2 regions of the Lentzea sp. NPDC092896 genome follow, and region 2 is predicted to be linked to the other one. Evidence: riboswitches for the same ligand, from Rfam matches in the RefSeq annotation. Region 2 holds a riboswitch; the other holds the start of a gene.
The links. A riboswitch is a leader RNA that binds a small molecule or an ion and turns the genes downstream of it on or off. The one in region 2 is predicted to bind cobalamin.
Positions count from the first base shown of each region.

Region 1: it holds a riboswitch for cobalamin, as region 2 does, so the genes downstream of both, metE (5-methyltetrahydropteroyltriglutamate--homocysteine S-methyltransferase) here and ACIQF0_RS05195 (CbtB-domain containing protein) in region 2, are expected to answer to the same signal.

Region 1 covers NZ_JBIVPX010000001.1:1,690,761-1,694,150, reverse strand. The annotation lists gene ACIQF0_RS07580 (enoyl-CoA hydratase/isomerase family protein) at 1-709, opposite strand, end outside; gene ACIQF0_RS07575 (TetR/AcrR family transcriptional regulator) at 784-1,344, shown strand; cobalamin riboswitch at 1,343-1,548, shown strand; gene metE (5-methyltetrahydropteroyltriglutamate--homocysteine S-methyltransferase) at 1,656-3,390, shown strand, end outside.
Region 2 covers NZ_JBIVPX010000001.1:1,173,902-1,177,291, forward strand. The annotation lists gene ACIQF0_RS05180 (hypothetical protein) at 1-527, opposite strand, end outside; gene ACIQF0_RS05185 (YbaB/EbfC family nucleoid-associated protein) at 524-979, opposite strand; gene ACIQF0_RS05190 (CbtA family protein) at 1,040-1,798, opposite strand; gene ACIQF0_RS05195 (CbtB-domain containing protein) at 1,824-2,012, opposite strand; cobalamin riboswitch at 2,045-2,236, opposite strand; gene ACIQF0_RS05200 ((2Fe-2S)-binding protein) at 2,271-2,921, opposite strand; gene ACIQF0_RS05205 (phosphoribosyl-ATP diphosphatase) at 3,030-3,293, shown strand; gene hisG (ATP phosphoribosyltransferase) at 3,310-3,390, shown strand, end outside.

The DNA of each region.
Region 1 (3,390 bases), 520 kb from region 2:
CCCCCTCGCCGGACAGGCTCGTGACGATCGCGTGGTCGACCTCGGTCGCCATCGCCTGCTCCAGCGTCGAGTCCACACCCAGGTCGAGCGCTCGTTTCGCGAGCCCGGCGGCGACCGGCGGCTGGGCGGCGATGCGGCGCGCGAGCTTCATCGCGTGCTTCTCGTGGTTCAGCGCGTAGGAGTTGATCAACCCCAACTCGTACGCGCGCGGAGGGTGAATTCGTTCGCCGAGCAGGAGCATCTCCTTGGCACGCGCCAGACCGACGATCCGAGGCAGCAGGCTGGAGATCCCACCGGTGACGCTGAGCCCGACGCCGACCTCGGGAAATCCGAACTGCGCGCTGGTCTGCGCCACGACCAGATCGCAGCCCAGCGCGAACTCGGCGCCCGCACCGAGCGCGTAGCCGTGCACCGCGGCGATCACGATGCCGGGGAAGTCGCGGATCGCGCGGGTGACGTCCTGAATGCGCTCCAACCGGGCTCGCGTCTGCTCCTCGGTCTCGACCGGAACCGGCTCCTTCAGGTCGTGGCCGGCGCAGAACGCCCTGCCGCGGCCCGCCAGCACGATCACCCGCGCCTGGTCCTCACCTGCCCGCGCGAACGCGGCCAGCAGGTCCTCGACCAGCGCCGGGACCACGGCGTTGAGCCGTTCCGGACGGTTCAGGTGCACCTGCGCGATGCCCTCGGCACAGGAGTAGTCGACGGTCATCTCTCCCCTTCGATCGATCGATCGATCGGGACTGACGCTAGAGTGAGCGAGTCGGGCCGGTCAAGGGAGGCAGCATGACGACGGAGGAACGGGTCCGCGAGGCGGCCGTGCGGTTGTTCGCCGAGCGCGGCTTCCACGGCACCGGCATCCGCGACCTCGCCCAGGCCGCCGGCCTGTCGTCGGCGACGCTCTACCACTACATGGGCACCAAGGAAGACCTGCTGGTCGAGATCATGCGCACGAGCCTGACCGAGCTGATCGGCAAGGCCGAGCAGATCACCGGTGACGAGACGGACCGTCTTGTCTCGTTGGTCAAGATGCACGTGCAGGCGCACGCCGAGAAGCCGCGCGAGACAGCGGTGGTGGACGGCGAGATGCGCGCGCTGACCGGCGAGCGCCGCGAGGAGATCGTGGCGTTGCGCGACCGCTACGAGCGCTTCTGGCAGGACGCGATCGACGACGGCGTGAAGGCGCGCAAGCTGACGGTCGCCGATCCGAGCGTCGCGCGGCTCGCGTTGCTGGAGATGTGCAGCGGCGTCTCGCGGTGGTACTCCCCCGCGGGGCCGGTCAAGTTGAGTGATCTCACCATTCAGTACGCGGCTATGGCGCTGGGCATGCTCGGCGCGGCCCGCTAGTGTCGGTCCTGCCAGCGGTTCACCCGGGCTCGTTCCGGGTGGAGCAAAAGGGAACCCGGTGCGAGTCCGGGACTGCCCCGCAGCGGTGAGTGGGAACGAAAGCCGTCAGAAGCACTGGGTCTGCCAGATCTGGGAAGCGACGGCCGGTAGGAGCCAGCGAGACGCCCACGAGTCCGAAGACCTGCCGCCGGTCCGCGCGCCGACCCGGTGCGCGGTGCTCCGGAGCCTCTCGGGCGGGCTGACGGGCGCGGCTGCGTGCCGTCCTGCTCGCGTGTCTCCGGTGCTTCCGCACGCTCGCGAGGAGAGAGCCTGTGACCATTGGCAGCACTGTTTTCGGCTACCCCCGCATCGGACCGAAGCGCGAACTGAAGCGCGCGGTCGAGCAGTACTGGGCCGGGAAGATCGACGAGGCCGCCCTGCGGGAGACGGCGAAGCAGCTCAGGGCGCAGACCTGGGCCGAACTGTCCGAACTGGACTCCGTTCCGTCGAACACCTTCTCGTTCTACGACCAGGTGCTCGACACGTCGTTGCTGTTCGACGCGATCCCCCAGCGGTTCCGCGACCTCGGACTGTCCGAACTGGACACCTACTTCGCGGCGGCCCGCGGCCGGGACGGCGCCGCGGCCCTGGAACTGACGAAGTGGTTCGACACGAACTACCACTACCTGGTGCCGGAACTGGGCCCGGACACCGAGTTCCGGCTGGCCGGCGACAAGCCGATCGCCGAGTACCGCGAGGCGCTCGAACTCGGCGTCACGACCCGGCCGGTGCTGCTCGGCCCGGTGACGTACCTGTTGCTGGCCAAGAGCACGGTGCCCGGCTTCGAACCGCTGGCACTGCTCGACCGCCTGCTGGAGGCGTACGTCGAACTGCTCGGCCGCCTGCGCGTCGAAGGCGTCGAGTGGGTGCAGATCGACGAACCGGCGTTCGCCGCCGACCGCACACCGGCCGACCTGAACGCGTTGCGCCGCGCGTACCGGACGCTCAGCGGACTGCCCGGCAGGCCGAAGCTGCTGGTCACCGGCTATTACGGCGGCCTCGGCGAGGCGTTGCCGATCCTGGCCGAGTCGCAGGTCGAGGCGATCGGCCTCGACCTGGTCAGCGCACCGGACACGTCGGTCGCGATCCCCGCGTTGCGCGACAAGATCCTGGTGGCCGGCCTGGTCGACGGCCGCAACGTGTGGCGCACCGATCTGCACGCCGCGCTGGCGAAGGCCGCGACGTTGCTGGGCTTCGCGAACGAGGTCGTCGTGTCGTCGTCCTCCACGCTGCTGCACGTGCCGTACGACCTGGAGGCCGAGGACCTGGAGCCGGACGTGCGGGCGCGGCTCGCGTTCGCCCGGCAGAAGGTGCGCGAGATCGTGGTGCTGGGCAGGGCTTTGCGCGGCGGAGCCGACGGTGCCTGGGCCGACGAGGCGAAGCGCCAGGTGCCCAGCCCGCGCCGCGACGACCACGTCCGGGCGCGCATCGAGTCGTTGCGGCCGGAGCACAGTCTTCGCTCCCCGTACGAGGAGCGTGCCGCCGCCCAGCAGGCCCGGCTCGGGTTGCCGCCGCTCGCGACCACGACGATCGGGTCGTTCCCGCAGACCGGTGACATCCGCAAGGCGCGTGCGGCCGTGCGCAGCGGTGAGATCACCGAGGACGAGTACGGACAGCGGATGCGGGACGAGATCGGTCGCGTGATCGATCTGCAGGAGGACATCGGCCTGGACGTGCTGGTGCACGGTGAACCCGAGCGCAACGACATGGTCCAGTACTTCGCCGAGCACCTGGAAGGCTTCGCCAGCACGCAGTTCGCGTGGGTGCAGTCGTACGGGTCGCGGTGCGTGCGGCCGCCGATCATCCACGGCGACGTGTCCCGCCCGAAGCCGATGACGGTGCCGTGGAGCACCTACGCGCAGTCGCTGACGTCCAAGCCGGTCAAGGGAATGCTGACCGGCCCGGTGACGATCCTCGCGTGGTCGTTCGTCCGCGACGACCAGCCGCTGGCCGACACCGCGGCGCAGGTGGCGCTGGCGTTGCGCGACGAGATCCGCGACCTGGAGG
Region 2 (3,390 bases):
ATCGCGGCGCCGTCGCCCTTCTGGAGGTCGTCCCCGAGCTTCGCGCTGTCCTTCATGAGCGAGTAACTGCTGCCACCGAACGGGATCAGCTTCGCGGACGCCTTGCCGACGTTGTCGCCGGAGTACTGGTCGCCGTAGCTCTTGCCGAGTGCGCCGAGGTTCGAGGTGCCCTTGCCGCCGGAGACCATCGGCGGCGCGGTGGCGCTGTCGAGTCCACTTTGGAGCGTCTTGCCGAACGCGTCCGTCGTCGTTTGCTCGTGGCCCGCGTAGGTCTGCGCGGTGGCGGTGAGGGCGGAATCGATCTTGCCGAAGCCCTCGGTCATCTTGCCGAAGTGGCCGTGCAGATCGCCCAGCAACTCGTCGTACTGCTGGTAGAGGCCGAGCAGGTGCCCGAGCGCGCCCCAGCTGACCGCGGGCACCGACGCGGTCGTGACGGCGTCGTTGAGCTTCGTGGAGGTGCCGGAGAGCGTGCCGATGGTCTTCGCGCACCGGGCGATCTCGTCCGCGTGCACCACGATCCCGGTCACCAGCGGTCGTCCTTGCGGAAGATGCTGCCGGTGTCGCCGTCGTCGTCCGCCGGGGAACGGGCCGGTGGGGCGGCGGGCCGGCCGAAGATCTCCTGCTGCGTCGCCAGCACGCGCTCGGCGATCGGGAGGTCGGTGTGGCCCTGCACGATCTCCGCCTGCTGACGCGCGGCCGCGGCGACGGCCAGGTGCAGCGTCGACATCACGGCCTGGGAGAGCTGCGTGGTGCTCAGCCGCTTCGCGTCCTCGGTGAACCGGATCTCCTTGATGGAACCGGACAAACCCGCGACGACCGTGACGGAACGGTCGGGGGACTGGACGCTGGCTTCCACTGTTCTGAGCTCGTTGCCCATCGCGTCGTACTCGGCGGCACGGGCGTCGGCGGCGCGGTTCGCCTGCTCGAAGAACTCGAGCTTCTGACGCATCTGTTCCAGCAACTCAGCGCTGTCAGGCATGCGCCGAACGTACCAATCGCGGCTGGGCGGGGTGGCCGCACCCACGGCCACCCCACACCATCAGGCGACAGCGGCCTTCTCAGGGGCCTTGGCCTTGCGCGACGCCGGGTCGATCAGCAGGCCGAACACCACGCCGATGCCGACGTAGAGCGTGGCGAGCTGGGCGAGCGAACTGAGGCGGAACTGCCACAGCACGTTCACCGGCATGTCCGCGGGGATCGTGTCCGGCGGCGCGGGGAACGCCAGCAGCACCACCGCGACGGCCGCGGCCACCGCGAGCAGCACAGCGGTCGTCCGCACCGGCTGCGACTGGGCGCGCAGCTGTTCGGCGAGCCAGCTCGCGGCCCACACGATCACCAGTCCGGCCACCACGACACCGAGGTAGAGCGCGGTCCGGTAGTTCACCGTCTCCGGGTCACCCACGGCCGGCGGGTTGGCCGGGTACTTGAGCCACGGCAGCAGCGCCACGGCACCGAACACCGCGGCCCCGAACGCGAAGCTGCGGCTGAACGGCGTGCGGTCGGCGAACCAGCGCTTCGACAGCGCGTAGGCCGTGGCGAACACGAGGCCCACCGCGATGCCGACGATCACCACGCCGAGCATGCCGCCCACGACCTGGGCGCCACGGCTGACCAGCTCTTCCTCGCCGCCGTGCGTGTGGCCGGCCTCTTCGCCGGCGGGTGCCCGTGCCTCCTCGACCGCGAGCGCGGCGCGAATCGGGATCTCGGTCACCAGCAGCTGCACGAGCGCGGAGGCGACGCCAGCAATACCGCCGGCCGCGACTCCGCGCAGCGCAAGGGACTTGTACGTCGTCGTCATGTCTTCCCTGCCTGGGATCGGGGGATCAGTGGCAGGGGACGCCGAGCGCGTGGCGGCCGTCGTGGAAGAACTCGTGCAGCAACTCGGAACCCGCGCCGAGCGCGAGACCGTTCTCCTGCAGGACGAGGTACGTGACGATCAGGCCGAGAAGTGCGGCGGCGAACGCCCACTTGGGCACCTGGACGGCGGACAGATTTGCTGCGGGGCTCGTCATGACGGGCTCCTCCATACCTCGTGGAAGGTCAACTCTCCTTGCGGCGCCGCAGCCGGTCTCCTGACTCCCGGATCAACGCTGCCCCCGCGTCTTCCCAGCCCTCTCGCGAGGACCAGTGACGTGCTCGGCGGGGATCGCTTCCCGGTCACAGTGGCGAGGACCGCGCCGGATTTTCACCGGCTTCCCGTCACTGCGGCGCGTGCACCGTAAGTTGATCCATCGGTTAAGCACAACCGGCCATAAGAGTTGTTGCGTTCCTCACTTCACGAGTGGACAGTCACCACACTTCCCACCTGCGGCGACGCGGTAGTAGAGACAACACGACCGACGCCGGAACGTGACCTCGCCGGGAAAACTGAGGAATTCTCCCGCCTGTTCGAACGGCGGTGAGCTCATGAGCCGTTCGCCGCGTTCTTCCGCTTCCTCGGCGGTGAGCATGCGTGCGCGCACAACCATTTTGAGCGCGCCCGCGACGTTCGACATCGCGTTGCCCCACAACAATCCACGCGCCACCGGCGTGACGGCCTGGATCGCTTCCACCACCGGTTCGAGCGCCTCTGCGGCCTTCGGGCCCAGTCTCGGCTGGTCGATGCGGACGCTCAGGCCGTTCGCGGGGTGGTGCTGCCACCAGAGGTTCTCCGGGCGGACGTCGATCGGGATGCCCGCGGCCGTGAGCGGGCTGAGCAGCCGTGCCGTGTAGCTGAGGAAGAACAGGCTGGCCGCTACGCGTGGTTCCTCCGCTTTGTACCGGATCGCGATCGCGTCGATGGTGTTCTTGAGCGCCGGACCTTCCAACAACGCCGTTCCCGGCAGCCAGGACTCGTCCGGGCGGCCCACGTCGAGCGCGAAGAACGGGTTGATTCCGCGCACCCGGCGCAGTGCTTCGAGGACCTCGGCGAACTCAGACACAGAAGTTCACGCTACTGGGTGTCCATGCAGGACAGATCACGTCCACGGCCTGGGACAGATGTGACCGCGGTGTGGACGGGGGTCGCCGGGATGGGAGGATGTCATGCCGTGAAGACCTTCGATTCCCTGTTCGCTGAACTGACCGAACGAGCCGCCACCAAGCCGGAGGGTTCCGGCACCGTTGCTGCGCTCGAGGCCGGGGTCCATGCGCAGGGCAAGAAGGTCCTGGAGGAGGCGGGCGAGGTCTGGATCGCCGCCGAGTACGAGTCCGACGAGAAGCTCTCCGAAGAGATCTCGCAGCTGCTCTACCGCCTCCAGGTGCTCATGCTGGGCCGTGGGCTCACCCTCGAAGACGTCTACAAGTACCTCTGACGGAAAAGACTTTCACATGCTGCGCGTTGCAGTCCCGAACAAGGGCGCGCTCGCTGAACGCGCCTCCGCCATGCTCACCGAGGCCGGCTACCGGCAG